One region of the Cupriavidus sp. KK10 genome, then DNA from elsewhere that is predicted to be linked to it. Evidence: predicted binding sites of a transcription regulator. Region 1 holds the regulator's gene; each other region holds the start of a gene.
What was found. Region 1 encodes FNR, which switches genes on or off when oxygen is low (the NO sensors DNR and NnrR bind a similar motif). Its sites were predicted from a motif close to TTGATNNNNATCAA; they were not measured.

Region 1 (7,623 bases):
GCCTTGTTTGCAGCCAGATCTTCAAAATTGATGGCCTGTTGTTCCAGCAGGGTTGCCTGCGCCTGCGCCTGGGCGTCTTCCAGCGGCGGCAGCTCATCCAGCGTACGCAGCCCAAGATCGTCCAGGAATGCCTTGGTCGTCGCATACAGCGCCGGCCTGCCCGGCACGTCGCGGTGTCCGATCACCTCGATCCAGCTGCGGTCCTCAAGCTTCTTGACCACTTCCGTGCTGACCGTTACGCCGCGGATTTCCTCGATATCGCCGCGGGTCACCGGCTGCCGGTAGGCAATGATCGCCAGTGTTTCCATCACGGCGCGCGAATATTTTGGCGGCTTTTCGGGATTCAGCCGATCGAGGTATTCACGCATTTCCGGCCGGCTCTGGAAGCGCCAGCCGCTGGCCAGGGCCACCAGTTCCACGCCGCGCGGCCGCCAGTCCTGGCGCAGTTCCTCAAGCAGCACGCGGATGGTGTCTGCGCCGACGTCGTCGTCAAACAGCCGCCGCAGGTCATTGACGCGCAACGGTTCCTGCGCGCAGATCAGCGCCGTCTCGAGGACGATCTTCGCCTCTTGGGTATTCATGTTGATGGTGTGCAGCCTGTCTTTGCACCTGCTCCCGGACGGATCCGGGGCATCGGAGATTTTGGATACAGCGGTACGAAAGCCACCGCCATCTCATTGCGCAGCTAGCCGGATACCTGCTGCATCCAAGCCGTGCACTTCCCTATCTTTGCATCGAGTTGCCGGGTCGTTCCGGCAGGAGATCGTTCGCGTGCCGTTATGGATCGGCCAGCAAACCTCTTGCGTAGCGCGCCCGCACATATCGGACGTCGCTGTCAGCGAACTGAAGGCCTCGGACGCAAGAAAAACGGGTATCGGGAGCAAGGCCGGCATCGCCAACACCGCAGTGCCAGCCGGACTTTTGAACCAGATCTTTTGAACCGGATGGACTGCGGGGACGGGACGGGCATCGAAAACCTTCCGCTTCCCCTGCCCTGAACGCGCCTTCTGGTAGGAAGGCCGCCTGGCGCTGCTCGCCCGCTGCTTACCGCGGCTCATTCTATGCCGCGCGATACCGCAATGTTGGCGATTGTATGGCATTCCCGCCCCCGCCTGCAACCATCATCCGTTGCCCGGGCGGCGCCGGCGCCTCAGAACACCAGGCAGAATCCATGCTCGGCCAGCGAATGTGGCAGCAGCACCGCTCGCGCAATGCCAAGGGCGCCGAACGCCATCACCGCCAGGCCGGCCCCCAAGCGCACGCCGGGACGTCGCGACAGCGTACGCAAGTAGCCCGCGAGGCCGGACAGCACCAGCAGATTAGGCAATGTGCCGAGCCCGAACACGCCCATCACGAGTGCGCCGGACGCCGCGTTGCCCGCCAGCAGCGCCAGCGTAAGCGCCCCATAGACCATGCCGCACGGCACCAGCCCCCACGCCAGGCCCACGCCATAACGCCGCGCCAGTCCGCTTCGCGCCCGCACAAACGCCGGCATGGCGCCTGCCAGGCCACCCAGCCGCCGCGCCACCGTTGCGCCGGCGCGCGCCGCCAGCCGCTCCAGCCAGTCGACGGTAAAAGTGTTGCCGCGCAGCAACCGCCAGCCCGACCACAGCAGCATGACGCTGCCCGCGCCGAACAGCCAGCGCTGCACCGGCAGGTAATCCTGCTTCCATGCCGAGGCACCGAGCGCGCCTAGCGCGGCACCAAGAAGCATATAGGTCGAGATCCGGCCCAAGTGCATAGTCAGCAACTCGGCCAGCCAGGCGGCGCGGCTGGGCACCAGACTGATCGTCACCGTCGCGCCGCGGCGTTGTTCCACGGCCAGCGCCACGCCGCCGCACATGGCAGCGCAGTGGACTCCGCCCAGCAAAGCCAGCAGAAAAACGCTGATCAGCACGCCAAATGTCAATTCTTACTCCCTACCGCATCACATCGCACGGTAAAATGTCCTAATCGCGCCCTCGCTGCCATTTCTAGCAGGTTCCAATTGCTCACCTCCATTCCCATTACCGAGATGTCGCCCCGCTGCTCCACCTGTGCAATGGGGCAGCTGTGCCTTCCGGTCGGCATGTCGCAGCAAGACCTCGCCAAGATGGACACGCTGGTACAGGAACGCATCCGCGTGCACAAGGGTGAAACCTTGTATCGCATGGGCGATCCGCTCACCGCGGTCTACGCCGTGCGCTTTGGCACGCTCAAGACCCACGTCACCACTGAAGACGGCCGCTCGCAGATTACCGGCTTCCACCTGCCCGGCGAAATCGTCGGTCTCGACGGGCTGGGCGAGATGCAGCATGCCTCCGATGCCGCCGCCCTGGAAGATACCGAAGTCTGCGTGGTCCGCATGAGCGAACTGCAGTCCCTCTCGGTCGACCTGCCATCGCTGCAGCAGCAGTTCCTGCGCCTGATGGGCAAGGAAATCACGCACGACCAGCTGATGCTGGTCACGCTGGGCTCGATGCGCGCCGAGGAACGCCTTGCCGCCTTCCTGATCAACCTCTCTGAGCGCCTGTCGGCGCGCGGCTATTCGGCGTCCGAGTTCGTGATGCGCATGAGCCGCGAAGAAATCGGCAGCTACCTGGGCCTGAAGCTCGAAACCGTCAGCCGCCTGTTCTCTCGCTTTGCCGAAGCCGGCCTGATCCAGATTCGCCAGCGCCACGTCAAGCTGGTGGACATCGACGGCATCAAGCAACTCTACAGCCGCTCCTGCTAAGCGGCCAAGCGCTGCCAGTGCCGCATCCGGCCATGGCAGCGCAGACCTCACGCCAGTCCGCTCATTCCAGTTCGTCGGTATCGCTGAGCCGCGTCGGCATGGTGTAGAGCGTCAGTCCGCTGGACAACGCGCAGAACACCCAGGCCATCAGGAAGCCGATGGTGTAGACCGATTCGCGGGACGCTTCGATCGGCTGGCCGAAGAAGTTCAGGTCACCGGGATCCACCACCGAAAACACCGTCGCGGTCGCAAAGCCAGCCATCAGGAACGCCGGCCAGAGTACCCACATCAGCCAGCGCAACCTCATGGCTGCCTCGCTGCGGCAGCCTTGGGCGGCGCGGCATCGGCCTTCTCCACCACCAGGCCATGGCGCGTTGCACCCTGCACCGGCATGTCCGGATGCGTGGACGCCAGCCAGATCGTCACGCCGCACGCCACCATCGCCACCAGCGGGCCGCTCATCAATAGCCACGGCCACGGCTCCTTCCACCACGGATTGCCTTGCTGACTCATCTTGCCCCCTTCATCTTGACGACTAAGTCCGCGTCTGCCTAGCTTCACAAATCGCGCGGCACGATGAAACTGGTGGATTGCCGGATTTCGGCCTGCCCCCGCTCCGTGCCTTCGCTCGTCACTGTCACGTTGATCTTGTGCGTGCCCCGCGCCGCGGCCTCGATCGGCACGCGGATCCGGATCGGCAGCAACCGGTTGGACGTCGGCGCCAACGATTCGGCCTGCTTGTCGTACTCCACCTTCAGGTTCTTCAGCTCGTCGCTGTCGGCGCGCACGCTGATCTTCATCGGCGCTTCGGTGGTGTTGATCAGCTGCAGGCGATAGACGTTCTCGATCCAGCGGCCTTCCACTTCACGGCCGAGCGCACCACGGTCGCGGATGATGTCGACCTTCAGCGGCGTGCGCAGCGCGATCGACGCCATGAAGCCGCCCAGCAGCACCACCCAGATCACGGAATAGATGATGACGCGCGGACGCAGCAGGCGCTTGCGCGATGCCGCTGCGGACAAGGCCTTGCGCATCGCGTTTTCCGAGGTATACCGGATCAGGCCGCGCGGATAGTCCATCTTGTCCATGACCTGGTTGCAGGCGTCGATGCAGGCGCCGCAGCCGATGCACTCGTACTGCAGGCCGTCGCGGATATCGATGCCTGTCGGGCACACCTGTACGCAGATGCTGCAGTTGACGCAGTCGCCAAGCCCCGCCTTGTAGTGATCGGTCTTGCGCGACCGGCTGCCGCGCGGCTCGCCGCGGCCGACGTCGTAGGTCACGACATAGGTATCGCGATCCACCATCACGCTCTGGAAGCGCGCATACGGGCACATGTACTTGCACACCTGCTCGCGCATGAAGCCCGCATTGCCCCAGGTGGCGAACGCGTAAAACAGCATCCAGAACGACTGCCACGGCCCCAGCGACAGGCTGAGCACCTCGCCGCCCAGACGGCGGATCGGCGCGAAATAGCCGATGAAGGTAAAGCCGGTCCAGAGCGCAATCAGCACCCACAGGAAGTGCTTGGTCGCCTTGAGACGGAACTTGCGCAGGCTCCACGGATCGCCATCGAGCCGGATGCGGGCGATGCGGTCGCCTTCGACCCGCCGCTCGATCCACATGAAGATCTCGGTATAGACCGTCTGCGGACAGGCATAGCCGCAGAACAGCCGCCCCGCGATCGCCGTGAACAGGAACAGCGCCAGCGCCGAGATCACCAGCAGCACCGCCAGGTAGATCACATCCTGTGGCCACAGCACCAGCCCGAAGATGTAGAACTTGCGCGCGCCAAGGTCGAACAGCACGGCCTGGCGGCCGTTCCATTGGAGCCAGGGCGTGCCGTAGTAGATCAGCTGGGTCAGGATCACCAGCCAGACCCGCCAGCTGGAGAAGGCGCCCGTCACCGAGCGCGGGTAGATTTTGCGGCGGACCTCGTAGAGCGTTTCGTCAGAGGTCTCGCCCGGCGCAGCGGCCGACCGTTGCAGGTCGGCCGCCCGGGCCATTTCTTCGGTCCCGGGTGCATTCATGGGCATGCTCTCCCGCGAGCCACCAGCGCCCGCTCACATGAGTCGTCGGTCATTGCCCGGCTCCACTCCCGATGTTGGACAAACCCCAGATATAGGCCGTCAGCATCCGGATGCGTTCAGGCGTCAGGATCTCCTCATGCGCGGGCATTTTGTTGTTGTGGCCCTTCAGGATGGCGTCGACGATGCTGCCTTCCGAGCTGCCATACAGCCAGACGTTGTCCGACAGGTTGGGCGCACCGAGCGCCTGGTTGCCCTTGCCGCCGGCGCCGTGGCATGCCACGCAGGTCGTCTTGAAGGTGCCCTCGCCACGCGACGCACGGATCGGGTCCGACGACAGCCCCGACAGCGAGCGCACGTATTGCGCCACGTCGCCCGCCTGCTTGGCGTCGATGGTCGCGGCAAACGGCGGCATCACGCCATTGCGGCCCTTGGTGATGGTCTGCTGGATGGTGTCGGGTTCGCCGCCATAGAGCCAGTCGTTGTCCGTCAGGTTCGGGAAGCCGCGGCTGCCGCGCGCGTCCGAACCATGGCACTGTGCGCAGTAGTTCAGGAACAGGCGCTGGCCGATCTCGCGCGCCTGCGGATCCGCCGCCACCTGCTTGACGTCCATCTTCAGGTACTTGGCGTAGATCTCGTTCTGCATCTTCTCCTGCGCCGCGCGGTGCGCGGCAAGTTCGCCCTGCGTGGAGAACTTCAGCACGCCGGCATACGAACCCAGCCCCGGGTACAGCACCAGGTAGGCCAGGCTGAAGATGCAGGCCAGCAGGAACATCCACATCCACCAGCGCGGCAGCGGGTTGTTCAGCTCGCGCAGGTCACCGTCCCAGACATGGCCGGTGTCTTCAGTGCCGCCGGCGGTCTTGGTGACCTTGCGTTGCGAGAACAGCAGCCACACGCACCAGACGATGCCGACGAGCGCGATGGCGGCAATGTAATAACTCCAGAATTCGGAAATGAAATCGCTCATGGCTAGGTGTTCCGGCTCGATGTTGTCGTAGTTTCGTCAGGCAGCGCGAACGGCAGCATGGCGGATTCCCGGTTGGCGGCCTGCCGGCCGGCGGACCAGGCCCACCAGCAGATCCCCAGGAAGACGACCATCGACACGACGGTCGCAAAGGCAGTGATCATGGCCATGGCTTACTCCTTGGGTGCCGCGGCCGCGGCGGAATCCACGCGGACGTTGCGGCGGTTGGTGCCCAGGCCTTGCAGGTAGGCAACCAGCGCATCTTCTTCGGTCTTGCCCTTGAGCTCGTCCGGTGCCTTGGCGATCTCGGCATCCGTGTACGGCACGCCCAGGCGCACCAGCGCGTGCATGCGGGCCTGGATATCGTTGGTGGGCAGCTCGGCCTTTTCCAGCCACGGGTACGATGGCATCACCGATTCCGGCACCACATCGCGCGGATTGCGCAGGTGGATACGCTGCCAGTCATCCGAGTAGCGCCCGCCCACGCGCGCCAGGTCAGGACCGGTGCGTTTGGAGCCCCACAGGAACGGGTGGTCGTAGACCGACTCGCCCGCCGTGGAGAAGTGGCCGTAGCGCTCGGTCTCGGCCTGCAGCGTGCGGACCTGCTGCGAGTGGCAGCCGACGCAGCCTTCACGGATATAGATATCGCGGCCCATCAGCCGCAGCGGCGAATACGGGGTGATGCCCGGATCCGGCTCGGTGGTGGAGTGCTGGAAGAACAGCGGCACGATCTGGACCAGACCCGCAATGCTGACCACGAGGATCGTGCAGATGATCAGCCAGCCGATGTTCTTCTCCAGCGTTTCGTGGGAAAAGAAGCGTTGTTTGTCGGACATCTTTCTATCCTGGATTGATCAGTGGGCAGAGGCAGGGATGCTGGCCGGGATCGGCGCATCCACGGCGGGCTTGCCGACGATGGTCTTGAGCACGTTGTAGGCCATCAGCAGCATGCCGGACAGGAAGCACAGGCCACCCAGCAAGCGAATCAGGTAGAACGGGTACTTGGCCTTGACCGCTTCGACGAAGGCATAGGTCAGCGTGCCGTCAGGCTGCGTGGCACGCCACATCAGGCCTTCCATCACCCCGGCGATCCACATCGAGGCGATATACAGCACCACGCCGATGGTCGCGATCCAGAAGTGCCACTCGATCAGCCGGACGCTGTACATCTGCTTCTCGCCGAACAGGCGCGGGATCAGGTAGTAGAGCGAGCCGATCGAGATCATCGCGACCCAGCCCAGCGCGCCCGAGTGCACGTGCCCGATGGTCCAGTCCGTGTAGTGCGAGAGCGCGTTGACGGTCTTGATCGACATCATCGAGCCTTCGAACGTGGCCATGCCGTAGAACGACAGCGCCACCACCAGGAACTTCAGGATGGGGTCGGTGCGCAGCTTGTGCCAGGCCCCCGACAGGGTCATGATGCCGTTGATCATGCCGCCCCACGACGGCGCCAGCAGGATCAGCGAGAACACCATGCCCAGCGACTGCGCCCAGTCCGGCAGCGCGGTGTACTGAAGGTGGTGCGGGCCGGCCCACATGTAGGTGAAGTTCAGCGCCCAGAAGTGAACGATGGACAGGCGGTAGGAGTAGATCGGGCGCTCGGCCTGCTTGGGAATGAAGTAGTACATCATCCCCAGGAAGCTGGTGGTCAGGAAGAAGCCCACGGCGTTATGGCCGTACCACCACTGGATCATCGCGTCCTGCACGCCGGCATAGGCCGAGTAGGACTTCCACAGCGACACCGGCATCTCGATGTTGTTGACGATATGCAGCAGCGCGATGGTCAGGATGTAGGCGCCGAAGAACCAGTTGGCGACGTAGATATGCCGGGTCTTGCGCTTGACGATGGTGCCGAAGAACACGATCGCGTAGGCCACCCAGACCGCGGTGATCAGCAGGTCGATCGGCCATTCCAG
Region 2 (7,623 bases), on a different replicon from region 1:
CCTGGTACCGGGTGACCTGGTGGTGCTGGAAGCCGGCAGCCGAGTGCCGGCCGACCTGGAACTGACCTACGCCATTGACCTGCAGTGCGATGAATCCCTGCTTACCGGCGAATCGTTACCGGTGCGCAAGCTCTCCGCACGTGATCCCAGCAACGCCCCAGCGAGCGCCCGCCAGTGTCTGACCTTCGCCGGCACTGTGGTGCTCCGCGGCAGGGGCCACGGCATCGTGGTGGCAACTGGCCCTGCCACGCAAATTGGCCGGATTGCGCGGGAACTGGGCCGCGAATCCATCTCGCAGCCACCTTTGATTCTCAGGCTCCAGCGTTTTTCTCGACTGATCGCGGTGGCGGTAGGCGTCGCTGTAGCGTTGCTGGTGTTGGTGGGTATGCTGCGCGGCATGGCATTGCGCGAGCTGTTCATGATGTCGGTCGGACTGGCGGTGAGCGCGATCCCCGAAGGACTGCCCGTCGCCATTTCGGTGGCGCTGGCGATCAGCATCCGGCGGATGGCAAAGGCCCACGTGATTGTGCGCAAAATGCCCGCCGTGGAGTCGCTTGGCTCCTGCACCATGATCGCCACCGACAAGACCGGCACCCTGACCATGAACGAGCTCGTCGTCACGGATGTCCGGCTTCCCGGCGGCACGGCGCTGTCCTTCGACGTCGGGCACGACCTGGACGAATGCAAGATCCGCGCCGCCGGCGCCACCGAGCAGGACGCGAGAACGCAGGTAGCGGCCCTGCTGAGGGCCGCGGCGCTGCCAAATGAGGCGCAACTATCCAGGGAGCGCGACGGCTGGACTGGCACCGGGGACAGCGTGGACGTGGCGCTGCTGGCCGCGGCGCACAAGGGAGGCACCGTAGCCAATGAGGTCCGACAGCGGTACCCCTTGGTGGCCCGTATCCCCTATGAGCCAGACCTGCGGTACGCGGCCTCGTTCCACCGGCACGAAGAGACGATCCGCGTGTTCGTCAAGGGAGCGCCCGAGACGCTGATCGCCATGTGCGACCAGGCGGATGTTCGCGGCCATGCCGTGCCGATCCGGCGCGAGGCACTGCTTCGGGAAAAGACAGCGCTGGCCGCGCAAGGACTACGCGTGCTGGCGTTCGCTGAAGGCACGATTGATGCGGAGCCGGACGGGTCCTATGGACACGGGCACCTGGTCAATCTGACCTTTCTGGGAATGGCAGGCATGAAGGATCCGGTTCGCCCAGAGGTCCCCGAGGCTATCCGACGCTGCTACAGCGCCGGCATCGACGTGGCGATGGTGACTGGCGACGATCCGTTGACGGCCAGCGCAATTGGCTCACAGGCGGGGCTGCGCTTTAACGCGGACCAGGTCGTGACGGGCGAGCAGGTGCGCCAGGCCGAGAGCGAGGGGCCGCACGGACTCGACCAACTGACCCGCCGTGCGCGCATCTACGCCCGCGTCAGTCCGGACCAGAAGCTGTCCATTGTCCTGTCGCTGGCAAGAACCGGCCATTTCGTGGCAGTCACTGGCGACGGCGTCAACGACGCTCCTGCGCTCAAGCACGCACACGTCGGTGTGGCCATGGGCCGAAAGGGAACTGAAGTGGCGAAGCAAAGCGCAGACATTGTCCTCACCGATGACAACTTTGCGTCCATCGTCAACGGCATCCATGAAGGCAGGGTGGCGTACGCGAACATTCGAAAAGTCATCTTTATGGTGGTTTCCACGGGCGCGGCCGAAATGGTTCTGTTTCTGCTGGCGATTCCCCTGGGTCTGCCAATGCCATTGCTGCCGGTGCAGCTGCTGTGGCTCAACCTCGTGACCAATGGCATCCAGGACGTGGCTCTGGCTACCGAGCACGCGGAGGGCGATGAACTGTCGTATCCGGCGCGCAAGCCCCGGGAACCGATCTTTGACCGCGTAATGATCCGCCGCATCTGCTATTCGACTCTAGTCATGGGCGTAGGGGGATTCGCAACTTTCTACTGGTTGCTCGACCGCGGCTATCCCATCGACGAGGCACGCAACCAATTGCTGCTACTGTTTGTGCTGTTTGAGAACTTGCAGACGTTTAATAGCCGTTCGGAGCGCCACTCCGTATTCCGACAGGGGGTCTTCGCCAATCCGATGCTGGTGGCCAGCGTACTGGCCGCCCAGTCATTCCATATTGCTGCCATGTACATACCTGGGTTAAGCGACACGCTCAGTCTCACACCTGTGTCGGCTACGACGTGGGCCGGGCTGTTGTCGCTCGCGCTGACATTGACGATTGCGGTGGAGCTGGACAAGTGGTGCAGCCGGCGGTGCAAGCTGTAGCGCAGAGACCGGTGCTCGCCCACTCGAGGCGCTGACCTTTGCCCCCATGGGTGCGGGCAGACTGGCCGACGCCGCCGTTCTGACGATCCGTCCCTGAAGTCGACGAATCCCTGCAAGGGCTGCTAACCCTCAGATCTCTGGAATCGTCCGCATGCGTCACTTGAAAGAGAAGGCGGAGGTGCTACTCCATTGGCGCCGGACCCGACGCCCCTTCAGGAGGGTCTCTCGCGACTTTCATTCCGACCATCCTCCGCGCCCACTCAAGTACAGGCAACAGCCGGGGCGGCAAGTGCTGCTCAGCTTCAGCAAAAGATACCCAGCGGAATTCATGGTGTTCCGGCCGGCCCAGTTCCGGGCTAATCGGCAAGACAACGTCGCCCCGGGCCGAAACCGCCAGATAATAGCGAGCCACCTTGCTGCCGCGGTTGTAGGGCTCGGTTTCGCAGTACTGCTCGCCCCACCGAAACTGCAGCCTTGTCAGGCCGGTTTCCTCTTCGGTCTCGCGCAATGCCGCCCCCAGTTCGGTCTCCTCTGGTTCAGGCAACCCCTTGGGGAAATCCCAATTTCGGTAGGCACGTAGAATGAGACAACGCCATTCGCCCGCCTCCGGCCGCAGCACAACCACGCCCGCCGATCGCTTCATTTGATGCGACATCCCGGCCTCGCCCTATTCCTATTCCCCGCTAGGGGAAGAACCGCGCTTGCGTGCTGTGGCCGACCTGGAACGCGCCCACCGACGCCGGCGCGCTGCTGGAGATCGCGGACCGCACTCGCTGCGACCCCATACCATTGCCTATTTGCTTGAACATGCACGCGACCGTCACGCCGGTCCACAGCTCGATTTGCCGAAGCTCGGAAGGTATCCCCGCCATCGCCATTGCGGCCTGCTCGAAGCGACCCTCTACACGCCGGCGGTCCAGGCGGAGGTCAGTGCGACATCAATACGGGAACGGTCAAGGACGCCAGCAACGTGCGCGTCACACCGCCGAGCACCAGCTCGCGCACGTGGCCATGGCTGTAGGCCCCCATGACGATCAGGTCAGCATTGAAATCTGCCGTGCGAGAAAGCAGCAACTCGCCGATGGTCAGATCGGAGCCCCCGGTACCGTGCTCGACCTCTACGGCAACGCCGTAGCGCATCAGCGTCCGGGCCGCGTGGCTGCAAGGCGTTGCGTCCGCGCGCATCTCCTTGGACGTGGTTTGCACGTTCAGGATCCTGACCTGCGCGCCGGCGATGAGCGGAATGGAGTCGTGCAGGGCCCTTGTCGCTTCCCGGCTGCCATTCCATGCCAGCATGACCCGCGTCCCCACCGTTGGGAATACCCCCGCCAACGGAATCACGAGCACCGGCCTGCCGGCTTCAAGTATCAAGGATTCCAAAAACTGATGCGCGACGAAGCTGCCGGGATCGCTCGGATCGTACTGTCCGGCAACGATAAGGCCGGCTTCGCGGGCTTCGCGCAGCGCCATCGCCACAGGCTCGCCCTCCACCGCACGCCACTCCGTTTCCACTGACAGCTCGCTCACTGCGGCCTCGAACCGGCGTCGCACCTCGTCGCGTACCTGGTGGCGCCGCTCGCGATCCTCGGCCATGAACTGCTCAGTACCTTGCATAGCATAGACCCACGCGGGAGCCATGAACCCTGCAAACAGCCCAATCAGCCGGCATTCGTTGGCCACGGCCAGACGGGCGGCGAGCTCCAGGCGCCGCGCTGCGCTCTGGCTGGCATCGAGGTGCACCAAAATGCTTTCATAGCGCATGGCTGTACTCCGTCGGCCTGGATGGTCCTGGATTCACTCTAGGTTGTGATGCCCAAGGACGGTTGATGGAGATCAGTGGCGCCTTCGATTGTCCGGGACGTCCAGATTGCTCGAGATTGCGATAGCCGGAACGGGGCGAGCTGCGGCCAGCAAGGGCATCGCCTGGGCGCCCACGCGCCCACGCGCCCACGCCTGACACGATTTTACATAGACCGATGACCCGTCGCCACCCTACCCATGCCGCTGGAGCGGCTGCCTCGGGCGCTGTCCGGTGGCGGGAGCAACCGCGCACCCGCCCCGGCCGCCCGGATGGCCCCCACCGACAACGGGGCCGCTGTCATCGCTTGGCTCGCGCGCTAAGCCTGCGACTGACCTCGGCATGCAGCCGGCTCACGCTATTGACATGCGCGCACCCATTCCGTGCCAGATAGGCAGTATTGAACGGTTCGTCTTTGTCGGTCGGGTCAAGCCGACCCAGCGCAAGAAAATCATCTACCGAGAGGTTGAATTCACGAAGATATTCGCGCGCATACGCATAGACCAATGATGGCGGAAATGCATCGAATCCTGCCGGCACTGGCGTGTGCGTCGTGAACACGTTCCCGGCTCCGGTGGCCCACATGGCCTCCCGGAACGAGACATTCGTGCGCTGCATGAAGCGACGGGCTCGCTCCAAGACCACCAGCGCCGCGTGACCTTCGTTGAGGTGACACACCTCCACCTCGATGCCGAGCGCTTCGAGCATGGCCCAAGCCGCCAATGCCAAGCACCACCTCCTGTAGCAGTCGCATTTCCGCCCCCCCGCCGTACAGCTTAGCCGTGATGCCGCGTTCCGCGGCACCGTTGCGCACATCGTTGCTATCGAGCAGCTATAAGCGGGTGCGTCCGACAATCGCCTGCCATACACGGACAAACAGCATACGGCCAGGCAGCCTCAGTTCAACTTTCAGCCACGCGCCATCCGCGCCGATCATCGGCTGGATAGGCAGGCTCGTCGGAGCGTTGTGGGGATAGGCTTCCCGCTGGTCCCCATTCGCATCGATGGTCTGGCAGAAATAGCCTTCCTGGTAAAGCAGTCCTATGCCAATCACTGGCGCATCCAGATCGCTAGCCGTCTTGAGGTAGTCGCCCGCCAGCACTCCGAGCCCGCCCGCGAGATAGCACCGGCGATTCTCAATCGCCCGATTGAGGTCCTGCAAGACGGTGCTGTCGCTCCCGAGTTCATCCAGACGATTTTGCGGAATGTTTTGCAGGATCACCCATGGATTGGGGCTGCGCGCCCAGAGCTCCGGATCGATGGTTTGCCACAAGACGTCCAGCGCGTGACTCCAAGTCCAGCGCAAATCGAGTGCCAGCTCCGTCAACGCAGACAACTTCTCCGGCAGGGTTCGCGGCAACGCATACACGTGGGATCATCAGCACAATAGGTTGGTTTGCAGCTGCCCGGCGCCACGCTGCTTTGGTTGGCTGCGCATGTCGGGCCGCCCCGCATATGCCGACAGACAACACCACTGCATCAGTGAAAAGGCACCGGACAGAATCGCCGTGATGGACCGTCGTACCTCCACTTGATCGGCCTGACTTTTCGCGATCACCTCGCGCTGAATGGGCGCGAACCAGTTCTCCCTCGACATTGTCGTCAGCGCCCGGAGCAAGGAATTCGCCTTATCCGCGACAGCGTAAGCAGCCACAAGACAGAGCGTGTGCAGGAGCCCCTCGGGATTGCAACGTCGGTTGCACTACACGCCGACCACACGTCCCGGCTTAATCAGGGGCAGCATTCGGTCCTCGCGAACCAGGGCCAAGCGCAGGCAGACGCATGCCCGCCAGTTCACGATAAATACACGCGTAGCTCGCTGCCGAGCGCGCCCAAGCAAAGTCGCTCGACATGGCCAGCTGCCGGAGCTCTGACCAGCGCTTAGGCCGCGTTTCATACAGGGCCAGACAGCGCGACAGCGCGAATTCCAAGGCTTCCCCCGTCGCGTCGTCAAACAAGAAGCCAGTCGCGCCGGGAGCGGGCCGGTCATGCGTGCCCGCATCGCGCACGCTGTCGGCAAGTCCGCCAACCCGCCGCACGATTGGAACCGTGCCATAACGCATGGCATACATCTGGGCCAGGCCACATGGCTCGAAACGGGACCCGTGCAGGAGAATGTCACCGGCTGCATGCAGGCTGTGCGCGTGCGCCTCATCATAGCCGATCTGCACTGACGCGCGCCCGGGAAAGCGGGTGGCCATGGACGTAAAGCCGGATTCCAGCTTACGCTCGCCGCACCCGTGCAGTGCAAATTGCAGCCGCGGGTGGCGCGCCATCATGTAGGGCAACCGCTCGAGCACCACATCGGCCATCTTCTGCGAGGTCAAACGGCTGATGAATACCGTCAGCGGTGCCGACGCATCGACATTCAGATATAGGTCCCGCTGCGCGTCGGCTTTGCATGATTGCTTTCCTCTCAAATCGTCGCGCGAGTAGTGGTGCGACAGATACGGATCGGTACGTGGATCCCATTGCTCCGCATCGATGCCGTTGAGGATGCCGACCAGATCGGCACGTCTGGCCCGGAACAGCCCCTCCATGCCGAAGCCGAACTCGGACGTGCAGATTTCGTTCGCGTACGTCGGGCTGACGGTCGTCACCTTGTCGGCGTAGCGCACTCCAGCCTTTAAGAACGAGAGTTGGCCGTAAAATTCGATGCCGTCGGGTGTCACTGTCTCTTGAGGCAGACCAAGCAGCTCTGCACGGTCGAGTGGAAAGTTGCCCTGGAAAGCCGCGTTGTGGACGGTGAATACGGTGCGTGGCCGGTGCTGGCCGTTCAGTAATAGCAGCAGAGGCACTAGCCCGGCATGCCAGTCGTGCGCATGGACGACGTCCGCACGCCAGTCGGGGATGGCCTGCCCCAGGGCCACCCGTGCGGCCGCGTGACAGAGCACGCCAAAGCGCTGCGCGTTGTCCTCCCAATCGCAGCCGCTCGGATCCTGATAAGGCGTACCGGGTCGGTCAAACAGTTCCGGACAGTCGACCAGCCAGACCGGCAAGCCGGTACCCGGCATCGAACCCGCAATCAGGTGCGCAGAGACTCCCGGCAGCAGTTCCGCAAGCTCGGCTACCTGCCGCGGCGCAACAAGGCGCTCCAAGGCTTCCGGATATGCCGGCATCATCAAGCGGACGTCGATGCCGAGTCGGGCAATCGCTTTGGGGAGCGCCCCGCAGACGTCCGCCAGGCCGCCCGTCTTGGCCAGAGGGAAGATTTCCGATGCCACCAACAACTGACGCAAGGGATCATCGCCGCATCGCGCCTGCCGGGTCGCAGCATCAGCCAAATCCGCCATGATCGCGCTCCTCAGGTCGTTTGGGTACGTGTCTAATTTTTGGCGCTGTGACCGGCGACATCAAGGACGCTATGGCATAGCCCGCATCCCGGGGGACGCGGCGCGTTGAAGGTCCAGGCTACCGGAACTCCGCGCCCCGGAGTTCGTCCCTAATCCTGGGCATGACGCCCCCCTGCTTGAGACCAGCTTGTCCATGTGAACCATGATGTTGGCGAAGGCCAAGACAAATGTCTCCTCTGGACGAA
Region 3 (7,623 bases), on a different replicon from region 1:
GTCCCGTCAGGCATTTGCACGGGTGCCTTGAGCCAGCGCTCGATATACAGCAGCACCCACGCGCAGTCCGTGTGGCGACGCACCGCTCGCATCATCAAATCCCAGTCGATACTACCGAAGAAATTCTTGATGTCGAGGTCGACCACCCACGCGTACTCCCAGCATCGCTGCCGAGCCACGTTGAGCGCCTGATGCGCCGATCGTCCGGGACGATACCCGTACGAGTCGCGGTGAAACACAGGTTCCACGAGCGGCTCCAGATATCGCTTGACCACCGTCTGAGCGACGCGGTCCGAGATCGTGGGTATCCCCAACGGCCTCGTTCCCGCACCCCCGTCCTTTGGTATATCAACCCGCAAGACCGGTGGTGGCATGTAGCTGCCAGAGGACATCCGATTCCAGATCCGATACAGATTGTTCTTCAAATCCGCCTCGAATTCCTTCATCGACTGTCCATCCACGCCCGCCGCCCCGCGGTTGGCCTTCACCTGCTGATACGCTTCCCACACCTCACGTTTGGAAATACAAAACGCTTTCGCTTTATCCATGCAGGTCCTCCCCTTGCGGGTTGCCCGCAGCATAAAGCCGGACGATGACGCCCCTTCGGTCCGACCCCATTACAGAGCCTTCAACCCTACTACGAACGTCTCCGCCCCTGTGCCCCGCATCGGTACTCTCACCCTTGCGGAGTCCTTCCGCTTGGATTTCTCCCTTCGCATCGGGACGACAGGTTCCCAAGTTCCTTACCAAAGCCTGAATCGAAGTCACGCCGCCTTTATGCCGGATGCCGATTGGGCCGTCAGCAGGCGCCGCCCAACCTTGTCCCGGAGCAAGTGGGCTCCCCGGTTTCGACATCTTCTGGTGAAATTTTCGACACGTCATCAGCGGTTCACTTTCGTTCGTCTCTTCGATCCCTACCTGACAGAGTTCATCCCTGCCTTTTCCAGCGACGCTCACCACGCAGGCTCTTTACCCACGCAGCTCGTGGCGGTTTGGAGCCCGCTCCTGCAAGCCGACTCCGAAGGACCTTCCTTCATCTTTGGTAAAGCACCGCAGGTATCGATCATCAGACACCCGCGTTCTTGGCACACCCCACTTGAAATTCAAAAGAGGCGAAAAAATTGACACGCCTCAGAAGCCAGACCCGACCCATGGCCAGGCCATCTACACCGCGCAATGTGCGTCCTGCCACGGTGGCGAAGGCCAGGGTACTAAGAATCCGCAAGGCGGCTATGTGTTCCCTCCGGTCTGGGGCAAGGACTCGTTCAATGTGGGCGCTGGCATGGCGCGCCTGTACACGGCGGCCGCGTTCGTGAAGCACAACATGCCGCTTGGGCAGGGCGGAACGCTGTCAGCCCAGGACGCGGTTGACGTCGCCGCTGACTTCACGCAGAAGCCGAGGCCCGATTACGCTGCATGGGTGAAAGACTGGCCCAAGGGGGACCGCCCGAAGGATGCACGCTAGCTTCAGTCGAGGCACGGCCGGTGTCGGCGTTCCGCACTAGCTTGCGCTATATCAAGAACCGACGTCCAGCAAGAGGCAAGACTATTTCAGTAGCTCTCGCTTCAAAAGCTGGATGTGCAGAGCAGCAAGTCCATTCCGCTTTTCGTCCACACCGTCTTGTTATTGACAAGGAGCCTGCAATGCAAGCAAATGTTGGAACCATTGACCGAATCCTCCGGATTGTTATCGGGTTGGTCCTGATTGGTCTGGCCGCGACCGGAGGCATTGGCGCCTGGGGCTGGATTGGCGTCCTGCCACTTCTTACCGGCATAGTGCGCATCTGTCCTGCCTACAGCATTCTGGGTGTGAAGACATGCTCGACACCGAAGGCTGGCGCAAAGTAGTTCGATGTCAACCAGTTGAGCAGCCGAGGGGCTGCTCGCGTCAATGATGTTGAACGATGGTTCAATCGCCGTGCGCATTTCCTAGACGATGGAGGCTTCATGAGTGGCATTCCGGAATTCAAGACCGTAGTCAAAAATGTGTCTGCGCAAATGCGCCGCTTGCGTGAGACCCAACCTGACTTGATGACAGCCTTCTCCCAACTGGCTGCGGCCGGTACCAAAGAAGGTGCGCTAAGCAAGAAGACGAGGGAGTTGGTGGCATTGGTTATTGCCGTCGCTTGCCGTTGCGACGACTGCATTGGCTTTCACGTCCAAGCGCTTGTCAAGCTGGGAACCGCGCGAGCCGAATTGGAGGAAGTGCTGGGAACAGCCGTGTACATGGGGGGCGGACCGTCCATGATGTATGCCACACACGCATTGAAAGCCTTCGAGGAATTCACGGCCGACGCGTAGCCCGACCTGGTTATTATCGAATGGCTTTTTCTCTGCGCCGCATGTGTACTAGCTGCATTGCCTGGCTGAGCGCAGTCCCGCTTTCTACCCGACAGGTACCTCGCAAATGAAAAAGACCTTTACTTGTGTCGCTCTGGCAGTTGCTGCCTCGACCGTCCCGCCGCTTGCCAACGCTGCCGATGTCCAGCGCCAAGTCGAAATCGCCGAGCGAGGCAAAAACGTCATGCCGTTCAACCTCAAGGCTACAACCCATATATTTACCAAGACTGCTGTGGGTGGAACGCAGCGCGTTATAGCCAAACATGCTGGCGACAAAGAGCAGACCACGCTGATTAGGGAGCATCTGCAAGAGATAAGAAGCCAGTTCATCGAAGGCGACTTTTCCAGTCCATCATACATTCACGGCAATGACATGCCTGGCCTGACCGAGCTTCGTTTAGCAAAACCGGGGCAAATTGCCATTGAGTACCGGGAGGTCGCCGACGGCGCCGAACTCGACTACCGAACATCAGATGCCAAGTCCGTTGCGGCATTGCACAACTGGTTCGACGCACAACTCGCCGACCACGGACCGGATGCCGTCGAGGGCCAGCGGCATCATCGTGGTGACATGCCCAAGCCGTGATTGAGGGTTCCCTCCTTCAAGTGTCGCCACTGTTGCCCATGCGGCATCACAGAACCTCAACACGCCGCCGCTCTTTGCGCGCTGTCGTCATGCGGTCGGTCGGCGGAGCAAGATTGCATAGGCAGTCGGATTGGCTAACCAACTGGCTCGCCTGCGGTTGGCTCCGTCGCTGCGGATGATGCGTCGTGCTACTTGGCTGCCGCCAGCATGTAGTCAACGGCGGCTTTCACCTCCTCATCGGAGGCGCTTCAGCCACCCCTGGGGTAGCCTCATACCGAGTCCGCCCAGCGCATGCGCATACAACGTTGCCGGCCCAGCTTAATGCGGAGGCTCATGAGGCCTCGTCGCCAAATCTCGGTGCAGTCATTATTTGTTGGAGGCCGATATACCGGTCATTCATGTATTGCCGCTGCTTTAGCTGCTCCGGTGCCGCATCGCGGATATCGATGAGAACTACCGTTTTTCGGACTTCAACAGATCCGACAACTCATTGGACTCCTCGGGGATCGTCACAGGTCGAGACTTGATGCGCTGGCGGTGGCGCCCAACGTGTCAACCAAGTCTGATTGCGGCATAGCACGGGCCAGAAGCGAGGCCAATGCGTCGGGTGAGTTGCGCAAACACGTACTGACCCGTGCACTAAATAGTGCGCAAATCAGGCTGCGTAGCAAACATGCTTTTCCTGAAAAAGGTTACGGATGACATGAGGATGCTTCTGCAGGCGATGCAGATCGCGACGCACGCTATCGATCATTTCCGTCTTGCTGGTCGGCCGGCCCTTGCCCATCGCGTTGGTTTTCACATCCTGATTGAGCAACTCATCGGGGTTCAGCTCGGGACAGTATCCGGGCAGCCGTATCAGGCGCAGCCGCTCAGCATTTTCCGCGACGAATTGCCCGACTGACGGACCTGAAGCCGTGGTATGCAGCGAAGCCATCATTCCGCGGCAAATATTGATACGCGATCTTCTTAGTTTGCAGCGCCTGCTACGCGGCCTACGATTCAGGTTTCCCTGTTCTCAGAACGCCGAAATCGCGGGTAGCCGTCACGCGCTGACCAGCCCGCGCTGCAGGGCGGTTTTGAGCATTGAGAAGACATGCCGTGCAACAGGATTGACCGCATTGGGACGCGCCCAAAGGTAGTAGGTGACATCGGGCAACCGCGGCAAGCCATCGTTCTCGCCCAGGATACGCATGTCCGCCGTCAGCAGGTCGATGCTGCGCGCCGTAATGCCCAATCCACCGCGCAGCGCCGCCTTGATGCCGATCAGGCTTGGTGCCAGATAAGCGATACGCCAGGGTACACCAGCATGCGTCAACGCCTCGAGCGACAGCTTGCGGAACAGGCTCGGCTCATCGGCCAGGATCAGCGGTACCGGCGTGCCGTGCTCATAGACAAAATCCGCCGAACACACCCAGATCGTAGGCGTGGTGCGCAGCACAATGCCTTCGAGTGTATTGTCCTCGCGCGTGGAAACGGTCAGGTCAATTTCGCCGCGCCGCAGCGATTCCATCAGGAATGGGCTTCTGCCGACATGGATCTCCAGCCGCAGCGCCGGCGACGACCGAGCAATATGCGACAGCAGCACCGGAAGGATGGTATCCGCCACATCGTGCGGCGCGCCAATGCGCAGCGAGCCGGTCAGGTCTCCCTCGCGCAGCATTCGGAGCGTCTCGTCGTTGATGGTCAGCAGCTGCCGCGCGTATTCCAGCAGCTTCTTGCCATGCCGCGTCATCTGCTTGCCACGGCCCTGGCGCTCGAACAGCGTCAGCCCAAGCTGTTCTTCCAACCGTTGCATCTGCTGGGTGACGGCCGATTGCGTGCGTTGCACGGCTTCGGCGGCGGCGCCAAAGGTTTCATTGTCGGCAATGGCCACCAGTGTGCGAAGCAGGTCCAGATCGAGGTTACGCATTCATTAGTCCTGCTAATGGGTTTTCGTCGCGCATTAAGTGGTTTTCAGGGCTGATGTTCATTACAGTGAAACACGAAACAGCGTTCTACCCCTCAAAAACAGAGATTACAAGGATCGATTGCATCATGTCCATCACACAACAGCGCCAGGCAGCCGTCGGAGAGACCATCGAATCCATTAAGAATATCGTAGATAAACGCGCCGTCACGCGCGCCAGCTTGGCCGATGTCCTGTCCCATGTGGAAGAACTGGCCGCCCGCACCGAACTGTGGGGCGAGACCGACTTCCCGCCGCCCGAGCCCGGTGAACGCCAGGCGCGTTACCTGATCACCGAGGATCCTGACCAGACCTATGCGCTGTACCTGAACGTAATGCGTCCGGGCAAGCGCATCCCGCCGCACAACCACACCACCTGGGCCTGCGTGGCCGGTGTCAGCGGCATCGAATTCAACGATGTCTACACCCGCACCGACGATGGCAGCCAGGCCGGTGTGGGCACGCTCGAATATTCGCATACCGTGGAAGTCGGCCCGCGCTGTGGCATCGCGCTGCTGCCTGACGATATCCATTCCGTGGAAATCCAAGGGGAAGACGTCATCCGCCATCTGCATATGTATGGTCGGGCGCTGGAAACGCTGACCGAACGGCTGACGTTCGACCTCGAGACCGGCCGCTGCCAGATCATGAACGTGGGCGTACAGACCCGCCGCTAAAAGAAAGCCTGAACGGGGGCCTGAGCCATACCGTCAGGCCGCCCACTCCTGAGATCCGACCCGACGAATTTCCTCTCCGCGGAGAGGGCGGCCACCCTTTGCCCAAAATTTCATGAGCCAAGCTTCCTATACCGCTGTCGACGCCGTCACCCTGAAGGGCTGGCTGCACGATGCCGACGAGATCGCCCTGTTCGATGTGCGCGAACACGGCCAGTATGGCGAGGGCCATCCGTTCTATGCCGTGCCGCTGCCCTACAGCCGGCTCGAACTCGACATCGGCCGCCTGGCACCTCGTACCGATGCGCGCATGGTGCTGGCCGATGACGGCGACGGCGTGGCGCAGGCCGCAGCCGCCGCGCTGGCACGCCTTGGCTATACGAACCTGTTTGTCCTCGATGGCGGCGTCCCGGCCTGGCAGGCCGCCGGCTACGCGCTGTTTGCCGGCGTCAACGTGCCGTCGAAGACCTTCGGCGAACTGGCTGAGCACCACTACCGCACCCCACGCGTCACCGCGCAGGAACTGGCAGCCATGCAGGCCGGTGCCAATGCACCGGTGGTGCTCGATGGCCGCCCGACCGGCGAATTCCGCAAGATGAATATCCCGGGCGCGATCTGCTGTCCCAACGGCGAACTCGCCTATCGCCTGCGTGACCTGGTGCCCGACAGCACCACGCCGATCGTGATCAACTGTGCGGGCCGTACGCGCAGCATCATCGGTGCGCAATCGCTGATCAATTTTGGCGTGAGCAACCCGGTCTATGCGCTCGAAAACGGTACGCAAGGCTGGTACCTGAACGATTTCACGCTCGAACACGGCGGTACCGCACGCTATCCGGAGAACGCGTCGCCACGCGAACTCGATGCCGCGCGCAACGCCGCGCAGGCGCTGGCCGCCCGCTTCGATGTGCCGCGCATCGCCGCCGCGCAGGCCATTGCATGGCTGGCCGACAGGTCGCGCACCACATTCCTGTGCGACGTGCGCACCCCCGAGGAATACGCCACACAGACGCTGCCCGGCGCGCAACACACCCCTGGCGGCCAGCTTATGCAGGCTACCGATCAATATGTCGGCGTGCGCCGCGCTAGGCTGGTGCTGTTCGATGCCGAAGGGGTGCGCGCCATCGTAGTGGCCAGCTGGCTGCGCCAGATGGGCCATGACGCCGTGGTACTCGATGGCGGATTGCAGGCAGGACTCGTGGCCGGAGTCAAGGCTGCGCACGGACCCGCATATCGGGTGGCCGCGCCGGCCACCATCAATGTCGCGCAGTTGGCCGCCGGAATGGCCACGCAATCGATGCTAGCGCTGGACCTGCGCGGCAGCATGACGTACCGCGCCGGCCGAATCGCCGGCAGCCACTGGTCTACGCGTGCGCGATTGGCACAAGACCTGCGCGGCGTGCCGCACGACACCACGCTGGTGCTGATCGGCGATGCCGACGGCGATGATCCCGCTGACCTGGCCTTCGCTGACCTGCACACGCTCGGCTATCGCGATGTACGCCGGCTGCACGGCGGCTTCGGCGCATGGCGGGATGCCGGCCATGCCGTGAGCCGGGGCGCCGAGACCCTCCCCGATGCGCGGTGCATCGACTACCTGTTCTTCGTGCACGACCGCCACGACGGCAACAAGGCCGCAGCCCGCCAATACCTGGCTTGGGAAACGGGGCTGATCGGCCAGCTCGACGCGCAGGAATTGGCCACCTTCCGTTTCAGGCCTCTCGACTGATTCCCACCCGAACCTGCAAGTCCGCCACGACAAACCTGCCAAAAGAGAACGAGGTCGCCCCATGTCACGCCCGATGTCATCACGCTTTCCGCAGCTTCTGGTTGCAGCACTCACCTTCACCATGTTCGGCGCCGCCACGGCGCAGCCGCTGGCGCCGGTCAACGATTATCCGTCGCAGTCGCTACGCATCGTGTCGCCGTTTCCCGCCGGCGGCGGCAATGATGCCGTGACGCGCGTGGTGGCCGCGCGGCTGTCACAAGTGCTAGGCCAGAGCGCGGTGACGGACAACCGCGGCGGCGCCGGCGGCAATATCGGCACGCGCTATGTGGCGGAGTCGAAGCCCGAT
Region 4 (7,623 bases), 1.2 Mb from region 1:
GCCAAGACCGTGGGCGAGTTCATCGCGCTGGCAAAACAGCAGCCGGGCAAGCTCAGCTTCGGCAGCGGCAGCTCGTCGTCGCGCATTGCCGGCGAGCTGTTCCAGCAGATGGCGCATGTGGAGTTGCTGCACGTGCCGTACAAGAGCAACCCGCTGGCCATCACCGACCTGCTCGGCAACCAGATCCAGATGATGATCACCGACACGGCCACCGGCCTGCCGCAGGTCAAGAGCGGCAAGCTGCGCGCGCTGGGGGTGTCGGGCAAGACGCGCTCGCCGCTGGCGCCGGACGTGCCGACCATCGACGAAGCCGGCGTCAAGGGCTATGAGATGAGCTACTGGTTCGCGGCCTATGCGCCCGCCGGCACGCCGCAGCCGGTGGTGGCGAAGCTCAATGCGATGATGGTCAAGGCCGCGCGCGGCGATACCGCGGCCGGTTTCTACAAGTCGACCGGCACGGAGGTGTTCACCAGCACGCCCGCGGAGCTGGCGAAGTTCCAGTTGCAGGAGTCCGGCAAGTGGGGGCGCATCATCAAGGCGGCGAATATCCAGCCAGAGTGAACGCAGGGCAGCGCAAGCTCCCATGCATGGAAAACGGGGCCAAACGGCCCCGTTTTTTACGCAGAAGTAGGTACGCTTTGGTGCTTGCGGCCTTGATGGACAAGGGCCGGCTAAGATATGCCTGGCAGCGCGGCCTTGCCGCTCCGGCCTACTCCTCGACAACACCAACCAGAACAGGAACAGGATATGAAGCAGCAGTCCGTGGTGTGCCATGCAACCTTACGTCCGGGCCGTCGCCCGGTGCTGCGCCAGGCCGTATTGCGTGCCGCCATCGCCGTCACCATCGGGGCCGCCGTGCTTCCCGCCATTGCCACTGCGCAGACCACCACGCCGCCGGCCCAGCAGAAGACCCAGGTGCCGGGCTACTACCGCATGATGGTCGGCCAGCTCGAGGTCACGGCGCTCTATGACGGCTACATCGACCTGGACCCGAAGATCCTCAAGTACACCAGCGCGCGCGAGGTGCAGAGCCTGCTGGCGCGGATGTTCGTCGAATCGACGCCGGGCATGCAGACCGCGGTCAACGCCTACCTGATCCATACCGGCAGCCACCTGGTGCTGGTCGATACGGGCGCGGCAGCCTGCTTCGGGCCCACCCTCGGGCGCATCGGCGAAAACCTGCGCGCGGCGGGCTACGCGCCGGAACAGATCGACACCGTGCTGCTGACCCACCTGCACGGCGACCACGCCTGCGGCCTGGCCACGGACGGCAAGGCGGCGTTCCCGAACGCAACCGTCTATGTCGACAAGGCCGATGCCGACTACTGGCTCAGCGAAGCCAATGCCGCCGCCGCGCCGAAGGAGGCGCAGGGCCTGTTCGCCATGGCGCGCGCCGCGGTCGCGCCGTACCAGGCGGCGCAGCGCTTCCGCCCCTTCAGCGGCGGCGCCGGTGTCGAGCCCGTTCCCGGTGTGCGCGCGGTGCCGGCCAATGGCCATACTCCGGGCCACAGTGGCTACCTGTTCACCTCGGGCAAGGACAGCCTGCTGCTGTGGGGCGACATCGTGCACAGCCATGCGGTGCAGTTCCGCCGCCCGCAGGTGGCGATCGAGTTTGACGTGGACAGCCACCAGGCCGTGATCACGCGCCAGCGCATCCTGGCCGATGCCGCCAAGGGCCGGCTGTGGGTGGGGGGCGCGCATATGCCCTTCCCGGGCCTTGGCCATGTGCGCCGCGATGTGGCCGGATATGCGTGGGTGCCGGCGGAATTCGGGCCGATCCGCAACGACCGCTAGCCGACCACGCCGGGCCGTCGCTTTTTCGCCTAGAGTCATCCCAGCGGCCCGTATGACGTACGGGACGGATGGTCGTGTCCACTGCGGAGGATTTGCGATGAACGCCAGGGCATCCCGCTTCGATCCTGCCCGCCGCCGCTGGCTTGGCGCCGGCGCCGCGGCCCTGGTGCTGGCCGCGCCCCTGCCACGCGCCGCGTGCGCCCAGCCTGGCCCGGCGGCCGGCCGCGAGGCTGCCGCGCAGCGCATCGGCGTGATCGGCTCGGGCCGCACCGGCGGCACCGTGGGCGGGCTGTGGGTCAAGGCCGGACACCCGGTCCTGTTCTCGTCGCGGCACCCGGAGGCACTCAAGCCGCTGGTCGAAGAATTGGGTACGCTGGCGCGCGCCGGCACCGTGGCCGAAGCCATTGCGTTCTCTAACGTGCTGTTCCTGGCCACGCCCTACGGCGCGCTGCCGCAGCTCAGCCGCGACCATGCCGAGGCCTGGCGGGGCAAGATCGTGCTTGATGCCACCAACGCCTACGAGCACCGCGACGGCCCGATCACCGAGGAGGCCAGGCGTGACGGCATCGGCATCACCACCGCGCGCTACCTGCGCGGCGCGCGCGTGGTGCGGGCCTTCAACTTCATGGGGGCGGCGCAGTTTGCCAGCGAGCATCACCGGGCGGGCGGCCTGGTGGCGGTGCCCATCGCCGGCGACGACAAGGCCGCGCTCGACGTGGCCGCGCAACTGGTGCGCGATGCGGGATTTGAACCGGTGGTGGTGGGGCCGCTGGCCAGCGCGGATCGCTTCGCACCGGGCGGGCCGCTGTTCCGGCAGGTGGGTACGGCCGAGGAGTTCCGGCGCAAGATGGGCGCACGCTGACGCTGCGCCCGGGGGTGCTGGCGGATCAGGGCCGGCGCCGCTCCATTGCCACCATCGACGGCGTGAAGCCGAGCTGGCCGAAGAATGCGGCTTCGGAGGAACGCGCCGCGCGCAGCATCCAGGTGATGTCGGGGTCGTTGCCCACGATGTGCCGCACCAGGGCGCGGCCGATGCCGCGCCGGCGGTGGCTGGGCGCGACGGCAACCATCGACAGGAAGCCGTCGCAGACGTCGTCGCACAGCGCGCGGGCAAAACCGACGATCTCGCCGTGCTCCACCGCCACGACCACGCGTTGGGAGTTGGCCACCAGCCGTGCGAATTTCTCCGGGCCGCCCACCCGGTGGGCCCAGCCGTTGGCGATCAGTAGTTGTCTGGCTGCCTCGATGTCGTCGGGCAACAGGTTACGGATTTCCATCGGCGGCTCTCCCAGTAAAGCGTGTACGGCCCCTCGCCGCCCCTTGCCACGAGGGGCGCCGCGAGTCGAGAACAGCACGGGAACCCGTGCCGCGCAATTGGCGGAGTGTAGCGAGCGGGCGCGGGCGCGTCAATTTGGCTTCCGGCGGGGTCGGGTGCTGCTCACGCCAGCGCGCCGGCGCGGTATCATGGCCTCCATGAACGCCCCCGTCTTTTCCTCCGCACATCCGGCCGACCAGCTTGCCGAGTTCACCGACGCGGATGCGGCGATCGCGCGCATCCGCGACATCTACGAAGCTTCGGTGGGCGCCGTGCGCGCGCGCTTCGACGCCTTCGCCAGCGGCAAGCCGCTGCCCTCGGCCGCGCATGCGTGCTATCCGTACCTGGGCATCTCGGTCAACATCGAGACCATGGTCACCGACAGCCGGCCGTCATGGGGCACCGTGGCCTACCCGGGGGTGTATGGCACCACCGTGACCCGCCCCGACCTGCTGGCGGACTACTACCGCGACCAGATCGAGCGGCTGATGCGCTATCACCGCGTGCCGGTGGTGGTAGGGCTGAGCCGGCGCCCGATCCCGCTGCCGTTCGTGATCGAGGCTTCGACCACCGACATCAGCTACACCCAGGCGCGCGAGCTGGAGGCATCGTTCGTGCTGCCCGAGCTGAGCCGCATCGACGACGGCATCGCCAACGGCACCTATGAGCCGATCCCGGGCGAGGCCTGGCCGCTGTCGCTGTTCCCGGCCGAGCGCGTGGACCTGGCCCTGCAGCGGCTGTACCACTACACCGGCACGGCACCGCAGCATTTCCAGCGCTTCGTGCTGTTCACCAACTACCAGCGCTATGTCGACGAGTTTGTCGAGCTGGGCCGGGGCCTGATGGCCAGCAGCGACGGCGGCGGCTACACCCGCTTTGTCGAGCCCGGCGACGTGATGCAGGAACTGGGCGGCGCGGAACCCGACGACGCCTCACGCCCGCGCGCGCTGCCGCAGATGCCGGCCTATCACCTGGTGCGCGAAGACAAGCTGGGGGTGACGCTGGTCAATATCGGCGTGGGCCCGTCCAACGCCAAGACCATGACCGACCACCTAGCCGTGCTGCGCCCGCATTGCTGGCTGATGGTGGGCCACTGCGGCGGCCTGCGCCGCTCGCAGCAGCTGGGCGACTACGTGTTGGCGCACGCCTATGTGCGCGACGACCACGTGCTCGACCACGACCTGCCGCCGTGGGTGCCGGTGCCGCCGATCGCCGAGATCCAGGTGGCCCTGCAGGAGGCCGTGGCGCGCGTGACCGGGCTGTCCGGCAACGAGATGAAGACCCGCATGCGTACCGGCACGGTGGTCTCGACCGATGACCGCAACTGGGAACTGAAGTCCAAGTCGCTGTATGCGCGCTTCAACCAGTCGCGCGCGATTGCCATCGATATGGAAAGCGCGGCGGTGGCGGCCAATGGCTTCCGGCTGCGCGTGCCCTATGGCACGTTGCTATGCGTGTCGGACAAGCCGCTGCATGGCGAGCTCAAGCTGCGCGGCATGGCCAACGCCTTCTATCGCCAGCGCGTCAGCCAGCATATGACCATCGGGCTGGAGGCGATCCGCATCCTGCGTGAGAACGGGGTGGAGCAGCTGCATTCGCGCAAGCTGCGCAGCTTTGATGAGCCGGCGTTCCGGTAGGTCCGCATCCTCGCTCATCCGGAAAAGCAAAAGGCCGGCGCCTGATTGGCGCCGGCCTTTTGCATGGCACTGCAGGATCAGAAGCGATACCCCACACCCATGCTGAACAGCCACGGATCCAGGTTCACCTTGGACACCTTGACATCGCCGGCCTTCACATCGCTCGACAGCCAGATCTTCTTGATGTCGGCGTTCAGGAACCAGTTCTTGGTCAGCTTGTAGTCCATGCCGATCTGCAGCGCGGGACCGACGCTCCAGCTATCGAGCTGCAGCGCGTTGTTGGCAATGTTCTCGCCCCAGATGCGGGTGAAGTTCAGGCCCGCGCCGATATACGGGCGGAAGGTGCCGTTGGGAATGAAGTGGTACTGCACCAGCAGCGTCGGCGGCAGATGCTTGAAGGTGCCGACCTTGTTGCCGTCCAGGTAGACGTTCTGCTTCTGCGGCACGGTCAGCACCAGTTCGGCGGCGATGTTCGGCGTGAAGAAGTAGGTGACGTCGAACTCGGGAATCCACTTGTTGTTGACCGTAATGCGGTCCGACGGGCCGACGCCGCCGACGGGGTCGGAGCTCTTGGCCATGTCGAGATAGGTGCCGCGCAGGCGCACCATCCAGTTGCCCTGGGCATCGTCCGCGGCGGCGGCAGGGGTGGCAAAGGCGCCCAGCATGGCGCAGGCGGCGATGGCGGAACAGGTGACCCGGGTGCGAAGAGAGAGTGTTTTCATGAGGTTCTGCTTGGTCTGGTATCAAATCCGGATCCAGTTTGGCCGAGCAGGCCGGGCTGGGCTTTGACCCAAAACAAGTAGCGGGGAACGGGGCTGGCTGGGTCGCGCAGGCGCTACAGCGAGGAAGGCGCCACGGTGCCCAGTTGCGCCGACGCTTCTAAACACATGCGGAATTATTCGTGGCGCGGTGCGATGCTGCCCCTTACGCTGTGCGAAAGATCCGAGCACGCCAGCAGCGTGTGCGGATCGGCACCGAGCATGTCGTGGGCGTCCGCAAGGGCGTCTTTCCGGGTGTGCCCCGTGGGGGCGGGGCACACCGGTTTTCTTGCGGCGGCTTGCGGTGTCAGGCCTCGGCGGCCTCTGCTGACTGCGAGGCTTGCGCCACGCCAAAGCCGGCCTGCAGGTGCCGGTTCACGCCCGAGATCACCGCGCGCAGCGAGGCCGTGACCAGATTGGCGTCGATGCCGGCGCCGAACCCTGTCGGCGAATCGCCCACGCGCACTTCCACATAGCAGGCCGCGCGCGCATCGGCGCCGGCGGTCATTGCATGCTCGTGGTAGTCCATCACGCGTACCGGCAAGTCCAGCGCATTGACGAAGGCATCGATGGGCCCGTTGCCGGTGCCGCGCACGCTGCGCTGCTTGCCGTCGCGCACCATCTGCACTTCGATCTCCGTGGCGCCGCCGCTGTCAGACACCAGCTGGTGCGATACATAGCGCAGGGGTGTCTGCTGCGCGAGGTACTCGCGTTGGAACAAACCATAAAGATCATCGGCACTTGCCTCAAGCCCGGTGTCGTCGGTCATGGCCTGCACTGCGCGGCTGAATTCGATCTGCAGGCGGCGCGGCATGTAGATGCCATGCACCTGCTCCAGCAGGTAGGCCATGCCGCCCTTGCCGGACTGGCTGTTGACGCGGATCACTGCGTCATAGCTGCGGCCGAGATCGGCCGGGTCGATCGGCAGGTAGGGCACTTCCCAGATGCTGTCCGGCTGCTGCTGCGCAAAGCCCTTGCGGATCGCATCCTGGTGCGAGCCCGAGAACGCGGTGAACACCAGGTCGCCCACATACGGGTGGCGCGGATGCACCGGCAGCTGGTTGCAGTGCTCCACGCACTGGCGCACCGCGTCGATATCGGAGAAGTCCAGTCCGGGCGCCACGCCCTGCGTATAGAGGTTGAGCGCCAGCGTCACCAGGTCGACATTGCCGGTGCGCTCGCCGTTGCCGAACAGGCAGCCTTCGACGCGGTCCGCGCCTGCCATCAGCGCCAGTTCCGCGGCGGCCACCGCGGTGCCACGGTCGTTGTGCGGGTGCACTGACAGCGCGATGTGTTCGCGCCGTGCCAGGCGGCGGTGCATCCATTCGATCTGGTCGGCGAACACGTTGGGCGTGCTGCATTCGACTGTGGTCGGCAGGTTCAGGATCATCGGCCGGCCCGGGCCGGCCTGCCAGGCGGCAGAGACGGCGTCGCTGACTTCCAGCGAGAAGTCGAGCTCGGCCAGGCTGAAAGTCTCGGGTGAATACTCATAGGTCCATGCCGTCCCGGGCATGGCATCGGTCAGCGCCTTGATCAGGCGCGTGCCCGAGACCGCGACTTCCTTGATCTCTTCACGCGAGGCATTGAAGACAATGCGCCGCCAGGCCGGTGCGATCGGGTTGTACAGGTGCACCGTGGCCCGCGCTGCGCCGCGCACGGACTGGACGGTGCGGCGGATCAGGTCTTCGCGCGATTGCGTCAGCACCACGATGTTGACGTCGTCGGGGATGCGCTGCTCTTCGATCAGCATGCGCACGAAGTCGAAATCGGTCTGCGAGGCGGCGGGGAATGCGACTTCGATTTCCTTCAGGCCGATCTTCACCAGTTGCTCGAAGAAGCGCAGCTTGCGCGCCGGGTTCATCGGCTCGATCAGGGCCTGGTTGCCGTCGCGCAGGTCGGTGCTCATCCAGCGCGGTGCGCGCGTGATGGTGCGGCCGGGCCAGGTGCGGTCAGGGATGTCGACGGTAGCGGCGGGCTGGTACTTGGGGGCGGGATTGCTGAGCATACGGGGTCTCCTTCCTCGCTAAGGGAAGCAAAAAAAAGAAAAACGGGAAAAGGGTGGCGAAAGGCTGCCGAACTGCCACGGGGCACTAGGCCCGGCAACCGATCGATAGGCTTA

Region 2: KB879_RS37675 (universal stress protein) is a predicted target of FNR. The motif match lies at 4,111-4,124, and genes of this name have one in related genera.
Region 3: KB879_RS37490 (DUF2892 domain-containing protein) is a predicted target of FNR. The motif match lies at 1,507-1,520, and genes of this name have one in related genera.
Region 4: KB879_RS18105 (OmpW family protein) is a predicted target of FNR. The motif match lies at 5,532-5,545, and genes of this name have one in related genera.

What each region holds. Positions count from the first base shown of each region.
Region 1 covers NZ_CP073677.1:5,033,713-5,041,335, forward strand. Annotated here, with positions in the region: gene scpB (SMC-Scp complex subunit ScpB) at 1-581, opposite strand, end outside; gene KB879_RS23460 (sulfite exporter TauE/SafE family protein) at 1,151-1,909, opposite strand; gene fnr (fumarate/nitrate reduction transcriptional regulator Fnr) at 1,988-2,713, shown strand; gene KB879_RS23470 (hypothetical protein) at 2,775-3,020, opposite strand; gene KB879_RS23475 (membrane protein) at 3,017-3,226, opposite strand; gene ccoG (cytochrome c oxidase accessory protein CcoG) at 3,271-4,719, opposite strand; gene ccoP (cytochrome-c oxidase, cbb3-type subunit III) at 4,793-5,710, opposite strand; gene KB879_RS23490 (cytochrome oxidase) at 5,713-5,877, opposite strand; gene ccoO (cytochrome-c oxidase, cbb3-type subunit II) at 5,881-6,543, opposite strand; gene ccoN (cytochrome-c oxidase, cbb3-type subunit I) at 6,562-7,623, opposite strand, start outside.
Region 2 covers NZ_CP073678.1:1,343,919-1,351,541, reverse strand. Annotated here, with positions in the region: gene KB879_RS37685 (HAD-IC family P-type ATPase) at 1-2,287, shown strand, start outside; gene KB879_RS37680 (NUDIX domain-containing protein) at 2,469-2,942, opposite strand; gene KB879_RS37675 (universal stress protein) at 3,215-4,048, opposite strand; gene KB879_RS39985 (glycogen/starch/alpha-glucan phosphorylase) at 4,386-4,793, opposite strand; gene KB879_RS39980 (DUF3417 domain-containing protein) at 4,918-5,454, opposite strand; gene glgA (glycogen synthase GlgA) at 5,813-7,378, opposite strand.
Region 3 covers NZ_CP073678.1:1,298,658-1,306,280, reverse strand. Annotated here, with positions in the region: gene KB879_RS37500 (reverse transcriptase domain-containing protein) at 1-374, opposite strand, end outside; gene KB879_RS37495 (c-type cytochrome) at 1,097-1,465, shown strand; gene KB879_RS37490 (DUF2892 domain-containing protein) at 1,645-1,848, shown strand; gene KB879_RS37485 (carboxymuconolactone decarboxylase family protein) at 1,948-2,301, shown strand; gene KB879_RS37480 (aspartate carbamoyltransferase) at 2,408-2,926, shown strand; gene KB879_RS40665 (transposase) at 3,582-3,863, opposite strand; gene KB879_RS37470 (LysR substrate-binding domain-containing protein) at 3,972-4,838, opposite strand; gene KB879_RS37465 (hypothetical protein) at 4,964-5,551, shown strand; gene KB879_RS37460 (rhodanese-like domain-containing protein) at 5,664-7,277, shown strand; gene KB879_RS37455 (Bug family tripartite tricarboxylate transporter substrate binding protein) at 7,339-7,623, shown strand, end outside.
Region 4 covers NZ_CP073677.1:3,866,062-3,873,684, forward strand. Annotated here, with positions in the region: gene KB879_RS18080 (tripartite tricarboxylate transporter substrate binding protein) at 1-561, shown strand, start outside; gene KB879_RS18085 (MBL fold metallo-hydrolase) at 748-1,794, shown strand; gene KB879_RS18090 (NADPH-dependent F420 reductase) at 1,892-2,656, shown strand; gene KB879_RS18095 (GNAT family N-acetyltransferase) at 2,682-3,071, opposite strand; gene KB879_RS18100 (AMP nucleosidase) at 3,259-4,746, shown strand; gene KB879_RS18105 (OmpW family protein) at 4,824-5,468, opposite strand; gene leuA (2-isopropylmalate synthase) at 5,812-7,509, opposite strand.